Regions from separate parts of the Komagataeibacter sucrofermentans DSM 15973 genome, predicted to be linked through region 2. Evidence: predicted binding sites of a transcription regulator. Region 2 holds the regulator's gene; the other holds the start of a gene.
What was found. Region 2 encodes LexA, which represses DNA repair genes until DNA is damaged. Its sites were predicted from a motif close to TGTTCTANNTANGTTC; they were not measured.

Region 1 (6,070 bases), on a different replicon from region 2:
CTCCCTTGCCTCCTCGGGTGCGAGGGCAGGCACGCGGCAGACGGCCCGCTCTGGCACATCGCTTTCCACCGGGGCGAAGCGATACAGGGCCTGCATGCCGACGCGGTTGGCCAGGGTATCGATCAGGTCGGAGACATCAGCTTCTTCTTCCTCGATCAGGGCGGATACACCCTGACGATGCAGGATCGGCTCGGCCAGCGACGCCGTCAGCACCATGCGCTCGATCCCAAAGCCCGGATCGATGGTCTCGATCCTGTCACAGAGCAGACGGGTCAGGCGTCTGACATCCCGCACCGGCATGGCCGTGGCCACGCGGACGGCCTCGGTGCGGCTGTCCACCCGGTGCAGCAGCAGGTCGAGGCGGCGCACGCCCTGCTCGCGTTCCTCCAGCCCGGCGCACAGGGGCGGCACGAGTTTGGTGATGTAGCGAGCTATGGTCTCGGCAGCACTGATCGGTTCGGCAAAGTTTCGGCTGACCTGCACCGGCGCCTGCAGCCGGACCGGGACAATGGCTTCTGCCTGTCGTCCAAAAGCCTGGTCCAGCCTGCGGGCGACATCCGGGCCGAATCGCAGGGCCAGCGGCGCGCGCGGCATGCCGGCCAGCGGGCCGATGCGTGATACGCCCAGCCCATGGAGGCCATCAATGATATCCGCTGGTAAGCGCAGGGCTTCGATCGGCAGATCGGCAATCACTGCTGCCATCTCACCCGGCGGCACGATGGTGATGCGTCCCCGGCCATAGCGCGCCAGCGCATGGGCGGCACCCCATGTATCGGCAATCGCGGCCCGGGCCGTGATCCCGGACTCCTTCAGGCGTGTGACCATGTTCTCCAGCATGACGGCCTCGCCCCCATGCAGGTGATCGGCACCGGTCGTATCCAGCACGATGCCGTCTGGCGGATCGGGGGCCACGATGGGGGCGATGCGGTGCTGGAACCACAGGGCCAGCCGCTCCAGCCCTGCCCGGTCACCGTCCGGGTCGGCATCCATGATGAGCAGATCGGGATGAAGCGCCTGCGCTTTCGCGACAGGCGTGCCGGGACGCAGGCCCAGCCTGCGGGCGGCGAGATCGACCGACAGCACGACCCGTCGCCGCCCTTCCCGCCCGGCCAGCACCAATGGGTAGTCAGGCGCGGGCGCGTCGGTCCCCAGCCGCTTCCTGAGCCGGTCTGTCGGCCAGAGCGGCAGGTAGAGCGAGACGACACGGCACCAGTCTCCCTTTGGCATCACAGGCCTCCACTTCGAAATCGGCGCATTCGCCCGCGCGGGCACGGATCAGTTCCAGCAGCCAGCGGGACCGGCCGACGCCGGGGACCGGCAGCGGCACGGATGGCAGGACCGAGACCCGCCACCGGGTGACCGAAGCGGTAGGCTGGCCGAAATCGGCCGCATCCGTCTGTCGCCGCCAGCGCCGTATGGCGATGCCCAGCGCGCCGGATGTCTCGGCCGCCAGCTGCAGGCGGCGCGAGGCGGTCATGGACAGGCGGGCCACCTCGGCCACGACCGCCCCCAGCCCCTGATGGCGCAGTGCTTCCTCGAAACAGGCCAGGACATCGACGTCCGAACTGGCCGCGACGTAAATGGTCCGTCGCGCCGACAGGCCGACCTGCTGCAGTGCCGGGGCATACAGGTCCTGGCGGGTGGCAATCCACAGCACCTTGCCCCGTGTCCGCGCTGCGATCCCGGCGGAAAACAGACCGGACGCTGCTGCATTCAGGGCGTCATGGCCGCCGCCGGCCACCTCATGCAGCGCGCCCAGCGCCAGGCCGCCATCCGGCAGGCGACCGTCAATCTCGGGCACGCCGAAGGGAAGCGCGCCCCGCCTGCGCCGACCCTGGCCTTCGAGGCGGCTGACCTGTGCTCTCAGCGCCTCCAGCGCGGGACGGGGTTCGGGTGCGGGCATGGGGGTGGACAGTCCATTCGGGTGTTTCTGGCACGAAATCAGTAATTATGTTCGTTATTTGTTCTAGGGCGGTGACGAATGTCAACCCGTTTCGGAAAAGCGACTGTGATCCGGACGCGGACGCAGGGCTGCCACACGGTCCAGGCTCGATGAAAACTGTCTGGATTGCAGGGATTTATCAGGAACAGTCCGGCCATCCCCTTCCTGCAGGGTGGATACCGTCTGGCAGGACACCCATATCCAGACTCGCGAAAGGACGGCGTGATGTGCAACCTCTATGCGATGACCAGCAGCCAGCAGGCGATCCGGGAGGCGGCCAGGGTCATGACCGACCGCACAGGCAATCTCCGGCCCCTGCCCGAGATCTGGCCCAACACCATGGCGCCCATCGTGCGGAACGCGCCGGATGGTCGCGAACTGGTCATGGCACGCTGGGGCATGCCCACCCCGCCGGGCTACCTGAAAGGGCACAGGGTCGATCGGGGTGTGACCAATATCCGCAATCCCACCTCGACCTGGTGGAAACGCTGGGAAGGTGTCGCGCATCGCTGCCTGGTACCGCTCACGGCCTTTTCCGAACCGGAACGCCTGCCGGATGGGACCAGCAGGCCCGTCTGGTTTGCCCGTAGCGATGGGAAGCCGCTGGCTTTCTTTGCAGGGATCTGGTGCCGGTGGACGTCAGTGCGGAAACTGGCGGATGGCGAGACGACGGATGATCTGTTCGGCTTCCTGACCACCACGGCCAATCGGGAAGTCGGCGCCATTCATCCGAAAGCTATGCCGGTAATCCTGACCCGGTCGGAAGAACTGGATCTGTGGATGAAGGTGCCTCTGGACGAAGCACTACAGTTGCAGCGCCCCCTGCCCGACAATGCCCTAAAGATGGTACATGCTTCCCCGACAGGCAGTTATTAAATGTCGCCTTTGGGGGGAAGCAGAAAGCCCGGTTATTGGGAAAAGAAGACCGAAATCAGCCATTTGCAGCGCTCACGTTCATAACGGCTGCCGGTCAACTCAAGCCGTTTTGAGGTGGTCGTAGGAATGCCCGTTCACGCAGGGACTGATCGTTCGCGATCTTAGAGAGCTGATTACCCGCTACGCAGCCTAAATCTCCCAGTTCAATCCGATGTGGCACGGAATTAAAAACTGCCCTCAGTGATCCGGCGACGCAGAATTGAGCTAGAACGGGAAGTGGAAAATCCTAGTTAGCAGCAAAGGCACGAAGACATGCAGATATCAGAGACGGCACTCGCCACGAGTAAGCCATTATTCGTGAAATTTGTTGAGTGCATGCGAATCATCAAGGACTACCACTTTCAAGTTTTTACAAAAAATCCGGAAAAAACCTTGTATTCCGAGACGCTGCGGGTGCTGAACCAATTTCAGCAAGACCGCACTCAAGCAGCATATTGTCTTATAGTAAATGGGCTCGTCTGGGATGCCGAGGTCATAATCCGGGTCGTTTATGAGACGTTCGCTAAGGTGGCTTTTCTGGCAACTGCTTCTGAAGAGCAACGTCCGGAATTGCTCCACGAGTATTGGGAGCTACTCGGCGCTGTCTATGACAGGCAGGCAGCCTTAAAAGCCGAGCCATGCGAACGTCTCTTCAATTGCTCTGACAGCGATGGCAGTTCTCGCGTGATGGCAACGCTTCGCGATAACCGCGTCTACAGGACCAACCCGCTTGGGGATAAGCGCTTCCGGAAACAATTGGAGCAACGATGGTCGTTCTCTGGAATACTTGAAGCGTTAAACAGTGGTCGTCACGGTATCATTCCACTGATTGGCATTGAGGTTTTTGCACACAACTATAGCATGTCTAGCCACGTTGCTCACGCTAACTCGAGGGCGCTGGACCTCTTAGAAGACCGTGCAACCCGGGGAAGCGACCTCGTCCCGTTGGAAATGGGACATATTTGCCGAATGCTAAGCGACATGGTTTCACTTACTTCTTTCAGCCTGTTCCTGAGTGAACGGTCATGGGCAGGCGGCGAAAAGATGCCAGCACCGTTGGCCGCCGCCGTCACGGCGATGACGGAAACCATCAAGCCATTCCATACCGAATTCGAGATTTCGCAAGAGGACCTGTATAGCAACTGGCCTCGGAAAGAGTAGGATGGTCCCTTGGTGGTATTCCTCTCGCGTGTTTAGCTGCGTGAAGGTTCGCTTTAAGGCTGATCACGTGGCAGTATCGGTTTTCGACACCGCCATGCAAAATGCAGCGCCGAGAGTGGTCGAAGTGTAGAAACAACGTCGCACTGCTCTGGGTGACCGATAAGCTCCGAAGCGACAAGCGCGAGAGGACTTTGGCGCCCTGGGCCGCGAAGGGAAAGCAGACGTTCGAGGAGGAGCGCGTCAGCACGAATCTCGCCGCTGCTCGCCATGATGCGGCCGTTGTTGGAAAGCGACTCACATTGTTGAGGTGCATCACCTTGATGTAACGTTATGCATAGCGCAAAGTGAAGCACACATAGGTAATCGAAATATGAAGACGGGCCACTACGACCTCATATGGAATGACGAGAGTAGCGAACATTCCGCAGCACTCGCCCGTCTTTTCAAGAATGCCAGGCACGTGGATGTCGCAGTGGCGTTCGCCAAGATGTCAGGCTGGGGGCATATTAAGGACCACCTGCTGCACCATCTCGAACAGGGCGGTTCGGCACGATTCATCATCGGGTTGGACTTCTGTCAGTCAGAGCCGACGCTATTGAAGTTGTTGCTCCAGCTATCACGGAAACACTCGCTGTCGGTCTTTGTCGGAGACGAACTCGACGGTGTTTTTCATCCGAAAGTCTATCGGTTCGAATACGTTAACAAGTCTGTTTCTATGCTCATCGGCTCGGCGAACTGGACGAATGGCGGCATGGTGGATAACTACGAATGCTCAGTCCTGTTGCGCCTGAATAGCGAGACCAAAATTCGGAACCGTCTAGACGAGCTGTGCAAGGACGGACTCGTTAGCGCGCTCAACCCCTGCATCCTCCGCGACTACTCTCGGAGATACGATATCGCCAGGGCCACCCGGGCTACCGAACAACGGCGGCTGAAGCGCCTGCGCACCGCAAAGCCCACAACATTCGCAGTGCTGCGTGAATTACTGCGCGAATTCCGCCTCGATAAGTCCGAGCAAGGATTCGACGCGCAAGTGCGCAATCGCGCTGAGGCGGCCGAGCGCGCGAGCAAAATTATGAAACTCATCGCTACGTCAAGGCCGACCGGAGAGCGATTTGATGACCAGCTCCGTAAGCTGGACGCTAGCTTTCACTCGGCGATCGTTCCCATTTTTATGAAGGCCATCGCGGACGAGCCGGCCGCCTTTGCGGAGCTATGCACGAGAGCATTGGCATCAGGCGATCTCAGCCCGGAACAGGCCTTCGAGAAGGTCAGAGAAGTGAGCATCCGGGGCGTGGGGCCGAATTGGCGCACGGAGATGCTCCATAGCGTCGATCCATCGAAATTCGCGGTCCTGAATCGAAATAGCTCAGCAGGAATGCGGCTGGCCGGTCCTGAATTTCCCGAACGGCCCTCTAACAGCAATATCACGCCTCAAACATACGCACAATTTTGCTTGGACGCTCGGCGCGTCGCCGCGGAACTTGGTCTAAGAAACCTAAGTGAATTGGACGCGGTGTTCAACGAGGCTTACTGGCAGAATATGGACGACGAATGACGTGCCCTCCTTTTTGTATCCACTCAAAAGGAGAGTTCCCGGTTTTTATGTCTTGGGGTTGATGGGATGACAAGGGCCTCGGGGGCATGCCCCCGAGGCCCTTGTCTGGCGACCTGATCCGGTGTCCTGCCATTCAGTTGGGAATGTGGGCGTACCGTATTGTAGTCTTCCCGCCAGTCAGCCAGAATCTGGCGGGCATGCGTCAGGGATGTGAACAGCGTTTCGTTGAGACATTCATCCCTGAGTCGGCCATTGAAGCTTTCGACAAACCCGTTCTGCTGCGGCTTCCCCGGCGCGATATGGTGCCATTCGATCTGCATCCCGTCGGCCCATTTCAGAATGGCATGGGATGTGAATTCCGTCCCGTTGTCGCTGACAATCATGAGAGGGTTGCCATATCGCTCCACCAGAGTTGTCAGTTCCCACGCTTCACGTCCGCCTGACAGCGATATGTCGGCAACCAATGCCAGGTTTTTCCGGCTGAAATCGTCGAT
Region 2 (6,070 bases):
GAATACGTGCCCCATCTGGATGAAGAGCGTGACCGCCTGGCCCGGAACGCTGCTCATATCCGTGATGTTGTGCGTAGCTGCGGCCTGTCGCCCGACCCATCAACCACGCAGATCGTGCCGATCATGCTTGGCGATGCCGCGCGCGCCCTGCGCTTTGCCGCGAGCCTTGAGGCGCAGGGCCTGCTTGCCGCTGCCATACGCCCGCCAACGGTGCCGCCCAATAGCAGCCGCATCCGCCTTGCGCTGAGTGCTGCCCATACCGATGGCATGATCGATCAGCTTGCCGCGGCCATTCCGCTGGCCCTGCAACAGAGCGCAGCATGAACGCCACCCTGCCGCTGGCCCTCGTGCATGGCTGGGCTTTCGATCCCACCTTCTGGGCTGCGACCCGCACGGCCCTGGGCACGGCACGGACGCGTTGCCTCGACTTTGGCTTCTTTGCCGCCCGCGCCCATATGGAATTGCCGCAAGAACCCTATATCGGAGTCGGGCATTCACTGGGCACGTTATGGCTTCTGCGCCACCATGGCCCGCTATGCCGGGGCCTGATCCTGATAAACGGATTCAGCCGGTTCGGGGCCGGGCCGGATTTTACAGCGGGGATCGGCCGGCGCATGATCGAACGCATGCGTCAGGGGCTGCTGCGTGCGCCGCAGGGATTGCTGCACAGCTTTCGTCTGCGCGCGGGCATTGATTCGCCGGTGCCTGAACCGATCGCGCGCGACCGGCTTGAAACAGGGCTCGAAGCCCTGATGGACATGGATTGCCGGACAGACCTGAACCGCACGACATGCCCGATTCATGTCATGGCGGGCACGCAGGATGCCATTGCGCCCCCCGCGCTGACCGAGGCCTGTTTTCCTTCCCGCCCGATTGAATGGGTGGATGGGGGGCACCTGCTTCCGCTCACGCATGCCACGGCCTGCGCTCATGCCATCTCCACCATGGCCAGACGGATGACACCATCATGACGCGCAAGGACAGCATTGCCGCCCGTTTCGATACGGCGCAGCATTATGAGCAGGCGGCCCGCATGCAGCGCATCGCCGCCACCGAACTGGCCCGGCGCATTGCTGCCAATGCGGCACCTCATGCCCCGCGCCGCATTCTGGAAATTGGCTGTGGCACCGGCTTTCTGACCCGTGAACTGCGCCGCCTGTTCCCTCAGGCCCATATCACCGCTACCGATATCGCCCCCGGCATGCTGCAACGCCTTGCCCAGCGCATGCCCGATGATGACCGGCTTGTGCTGCACTGCATGGATGGCGAAGCACCAGACCTGGCTGGCCCGTTTGACCTGATTTGTTCCAGCCTGGCCATGCAGTGGTTTGCCGACCGCAAGGAAGCGCTTGCCGCACTGGCCTGCCTGCTGGCGCCGGGGGGGCATATGGCGCTGGCAACCCTGTGCGCGGGCAGCTTTCGCCAATGGCGGGCTGCCTATCAGGCCGTGGGCAAGACATGTCCCATGGCCGATTATCCACCCTGCACGACGCTGCAGGCCGAGTGGCCGGGTTGTGGCGCGGGCCTGTGGCAGGATGCTGAAATTATCGATACGCCTGCTTCACCACTGGCCTTTGTGCGTGAACTCCGGGCTATTGGCGCAACTCATACGGATAGCCCCCGCACGGATGGATTGCGGCGCGTAATGGCGGCGGCAGGCGCGGGGAATGCGCCTTTTGCCATATCGTACCACGTGGCGTACGGGCAGTTCCATCGCGCGCCGTGGCCCGGCGTGTTCGTGACCGGCACGGACACGGATGTGGGCAAGACCGTTGCCTCCGCCGCGCTGGTGCGGGCCTGGAATGCAGCCTACTGGAAGCCACTGCAAAGCGGTACGGATGATGCGCCATCCGACAGCACGAGCCTGCGGAACCTGACCGGGCTTGATGCCACGCGGCTTTATCCGCCTGCGGCGAGTTTTGGGGCGTCCCTCTCACCCGAGGATGCGGCGCGGCAGGCCCATGTTCACATCGACCCGGCCTCCATCGCCCCGCCATCTCACGACCCCTCGGCAGGACCGATGGTGGTGGAAGGGGCAGGGGGCGTGTTTGTGCCGATCGCCCCCGATTACCTGATGATCGACCTGATGGCGCGGCTGGCGCTGCCGGTGGTGCTGGTTGCACGCAGCACGCTGGGCACGATCAACCACACGCTGCTCAGCCTTGCCGCCCTGCGGGCAAGGGGGTTGCGCGTAGCAGGCGTTATCCTGAACGGTCCGCCCGAACCGGTGGGGCGCGATGCCATCATACGGCACGGGCAGGTCCGTGTTCTGGCGCAGTTCCCGCCCGTAATGCCCATGGGGGCGGAAGCGGTGGCGCAGCTCGCGGCCCTGCTGCCGCCGTGGCGTGATATCGTGCAGTGATGGGAACGCCGCCTTTTTTGAAAGAAAGGCGGCGCCCGAAAACGTTGGGGCCGCCCCTTAATAGCGCCGGATCAGGCCCGCCAGCGTGCCCTGTATGTACACCCGCCCCGCCGGGAAAACCCGGGTATCATACGCGCTATTGGCCGGGATCAGCGCGATTTCGCTCCCCTGATGGCGGATGCGCTTGAGGGTCACCTCATCGCCATCAATCAGCGCCACCACGATCTCACCGTCGTTTGCGTGGTTCTGTTCCCGGATGATGACCATGTCACCATCAAGAATACCGGCTTCCTCCATCGAGTTGCCCGTTACTTCCAGCGCATAATGGCTGGCCTTGCCCAGCATGTCGGCGGGCACGGTGATACGGGTGGTCTCGGGTGTTATGGCCTCGATGGGATTGCCCGCGGCGATACGCCCCACGAAGGGCACGTCCATCACGGCGGCGATCTGTTCGGGGGCAGGCAGGTCCGGCGCGGGCTGGGGCGAATCGGCAGGACGGGGCGGCGGCGGATCGATATCGGGCAGGCGCAGGATCTCGAGCGCACGGGCCCGATGATGCCTGCGGTGCAGGAACCCACGCTCCTCCAGCGCTGAAATGAGGCGATGAATGCCAGACTTGGAGCGCAGGCCGAGTGCATCCTTCATTTCATCGAAGGAGGGGGAAAAACCCGTCCGACGCAGATGGCTATCGATAAACAGCAAAAGCTCATGTTGTTTTCTGGTGAGCATGCCACATGTCCTTTTGCCGTGAGCAGCGCCGCCGAGAGGGGAACGCCATGGAACAAATCAAAAACCTGTTCCGTGTTCTATATTGGTTCCCCCTTCCGCGTCAACCGGCATTCCGGCCTATGCAAAGACGTGATCGATACGGATCACCGCGCATTTGTCGCCCGCGCGGCCTGCTGGCGCATGGGGCGCGCGCAGCACCAGCGCCTGGCTTTGCGCCAGCACGTGCAGCATGGCCGAATCCTGCACGGGGAAGGGCGTTGCCACCAGGCGGCCCTGCGCATCATGCGCAAGCGTTGCGCGCAGGTGGTCCATGCGCCGGTCGTTTTCCGGCACGTCGCAGCCCAGAATGGCCCGGACCGGCGGTTCGATAGCCTGCGCCAGCCCGGCCATGCGCCGCAGGGCAGGCAGCACGAACACGATGGAACACACGAATGCCGCAACCGGGTTGCCCGGCAGGCCGATAAAGGGCAGGCGGCCCAGATGGCCCGACATCAGCGGGCGGCCCGGCCGCATGGCAATCTTCCAGAAATCGGTTTTCAGCCCCACCTGTTCCAGCCCGCGCCGCACCAGGTCGTGGCTGCCCACGCTCGCGCCGCCTGCGGTCAGCAGCATGTCCACGCCATCAACCATGCGCTCGAGCGTTGCCACGTCGGCCATGTCATCACGCAGCACAGGCAGCATAACCGGCTCTGCGCCTGCCGCGCGCAGCAGGGCGGCAAGCATGGGGGTATTGGCGTTGGCGATCTGGCCGGCACCAATGGGGCTGCCGGGCAGGAGCAGTTCATCGCCCGTGGCGGCAATGGCCACGCGCGGGCGGCGGGCAACCCGCACCCATGCATTGTTGGCCGCTGCCGCCAGCCCCACATCCCGTGCCGACAGCCGCTGGCCTGCGGGCACAAGCATCTGCCCCGCTGCAAAATCCTGCCCCTTGGGGCGCACATAGGTGCCGGGTGCGAGCGTGTGCGTGGTGTGCACGCCCGCGCCCTCGCGCTGCGCGTTTTCCTGTATCAGCACGGCGTCCGTGCCGGTGGGCATGACACTGCCGGTAAAGATCCGCACGCACTGCCCGGGGCCGGCTGTGCCGGTAAAGGGATGGCCTGCAGGGGCCTCGGCAATGCAGGCAAGCGTTACCCCGCCAGCCGAAAGATCCGCCGCGCGCACGGCATAGCCATCCATGGACGAAACATTGGCGGGCGGGTTGAACAGCCCCGCCATGATGGGGGCCGCGCTCACGCGCCCACAGGCCTCGGTCAGGGGCACGACCTCGGCAGGGAGGGGGAAAACCCCTTCCAGAATCCGCTCACGCGCTTGCGCTACACTCAACATCGGGCACGGCACTCCATTTTTTTTGCCATTATGGGACGATTCCAGCAGAAATATTGGTCAAGGTGCTTGACCTGAGCCTTGTGTATGCGCATTTTCCGCCAACTTGAACCACTGCTGCACCTGAGTGTTCCAGCAGCGGCGGAGCAGTGCTGAGGATATCATGGCCAAGAGCAACACCATTCAGATCAAACTCGTCTCCACGGCGGACACGGGCTACTTCTATGTGACCAAGAAGAATGCCCGCGCCCAGACTGGCAAGATGGAACTGCGGAAATACGACCCCGTCGCGCGCAAGCACGTGGCCTTCCGCGAAGCGAAGATCAAATAATCTCCCGATTTGCGGAGATGAAAAAAACCCCGGCAGGTTTTCCGCCGGGGTTTTTTTTGTCTCTGCCGCATGCCGTAGCACATCAGTACAGATGGTCATGCTCCGCGTAAGGCACGACAATCTCGTTCTGGCGCGCAAGGTTCTGCATGGAGCGGGCGCGTTCATCGAGCAGGTCGGTGTCGAGCGCGCCTTCCTTGAGGCCACGCACGCGCCGCAGCCATACTTCCTGCTCGGCCGTGGCATCCTGCTTGGCCGAACGGGCCTCATCAAGCAGGTGCAACTGCGTGGCGTAGCTGTGCAACCCATGCTCGCCGCGCATGACGTTCCAGCCAAAATAGGCCGTCAGCCCAAGGAAAAGGGCAGGGGGAATGGTCGCCCGTATTACACGTTTCGCGATCTTGACTACCTGCATCCCATTGCCCTTTTCCGTATCCTCAAGCCGGACGGGCTTAACCCGCCCGGCGCAGCGTGTCACCCGTTCTTGAGAATCGTGCGCCCGGCATAGCGCGCCGCCGTGGCCAGTTCGTTCTCGATACGGATCAGCTGGTTGTATTTTGCCGTGCGGTCGGAGCGCGACAGCGAGCCGGTCTTGATCTGCCCGCAATTTGTCGCCACGGCCAGATCGGCGATGGTGCTGTCTTCCGTCTCGCCCGAGCGGTGGCTCATCACGGCCGTATAGCCTGCATGCTGGGCCATCTGCACCGCTTCCAGCGTCTCGCTCAGCGTGCCGATCTGGTTGACCTTGACCAGCAGGGAGTTGGCAACACCTGCCTTGATGCCCCGGCGCAGGCGGTCAGGGTTGGTCACGAACAGGTCATCACCCACCAGTTGCAGCTTGTGGCCCAGATTGGCGGTCAGTTCACCCCAGCCTTCCCAGTCGTCTTCGGCAAGGCCATCCTCGATGGAGATGATGGGGTAGCGCGCGGAAAGGTCGGCCAGATAGGCGACCATGCCAGCAGCATCAAGGCTCTTGTCCTCGCCCGCCAGTTCGTAACGGCCATTTTTATAGAATTCGGTGGCCGCGCAATCGAGGGCGAAGGTCACGTCATCACCCGGCTTGTAGCCCGCCGCCTCGACCGCGCGCATCATGAAGCCAAGAGCTTCATCCGCTGATTTCAGCGCCGGGGCAAACCCGCCTTCATCGCCGACGTTGGTGTTGTAGCCAGCGCCTGACAGGCTCTTCTTGAGCTGGGCAAAGATTTCAGACCCCATGCGGATGGCATCCGTAACCGTGGGGGCGCCCACGGGCTGGATCATGAATTCCTGGATGTCGATCGGGTTATCGGCATGCTGGCCGCCATTGATAATGTTCATCATCGGCACGG

Region 1: a site for LexA is predicted at 1,952-1,967, ahead of R5N89_RS14540 (ImuA family protein). Genes of this name have one in related genera too.

Annotation. Positions count from the first base shown of each region.
Region 1 covers NZ_CP137158.1:113,983-120,052, forward strand. Annotated here, with positions in the region: gene R5N89_RS14535 (DNA polymerase Y family protein) at 1-1,083, opposite strand, end outside; gene R5N89_RS14540 (ImuA family protein) at 1,127-1,903, opposite strand; gene R5N89_RS14545 (SOS response-associated peptidase) at 2,168-2,818, shown strand; gene R5N89_RS14550 (DUF5677 domain-containing protein) at 3,131-4,018, shown strand; gene R5N89_RS14555 (restriction endonuclease PLD domain-containing protein) at 4,389-5,576, shown strand; one part of gene R5N89_RS14560 (IS3 family transposase) at 5,600-6,070, opposite strand, start outside.
Region 2 covers NZ_CP137157.1:1,215,732-1,221,801, forward strand. Annotated here, with positions in the region: gene R5N89_RS05880 (8-amino-7-oxononanoate synthase) at 1-324, shown strand, start outside; gene R5N89_RS05885 (alpha/beta fold hydrolase) at 321-971, shown strand; gene bioD (dethiobiotin synthase) at 968-2,362, shown strand; gene lexA (transcriptional repressor LexA) at 2,420-3,091, opposite strand; gene glp (gephyrin-like molybdotransferase Glp) at 3,209-4,417, opposite strand; gene rpmG (50S ribosomal protein L33) at 4,578-4,745, shown strand; gene R5N89_RS05910 (septum formation initiator family protein) at 4,828-5,157, opposite strand; gene eno (phosphopyruvate hydratase) at 5,217-6,070, opposite strand, start outside.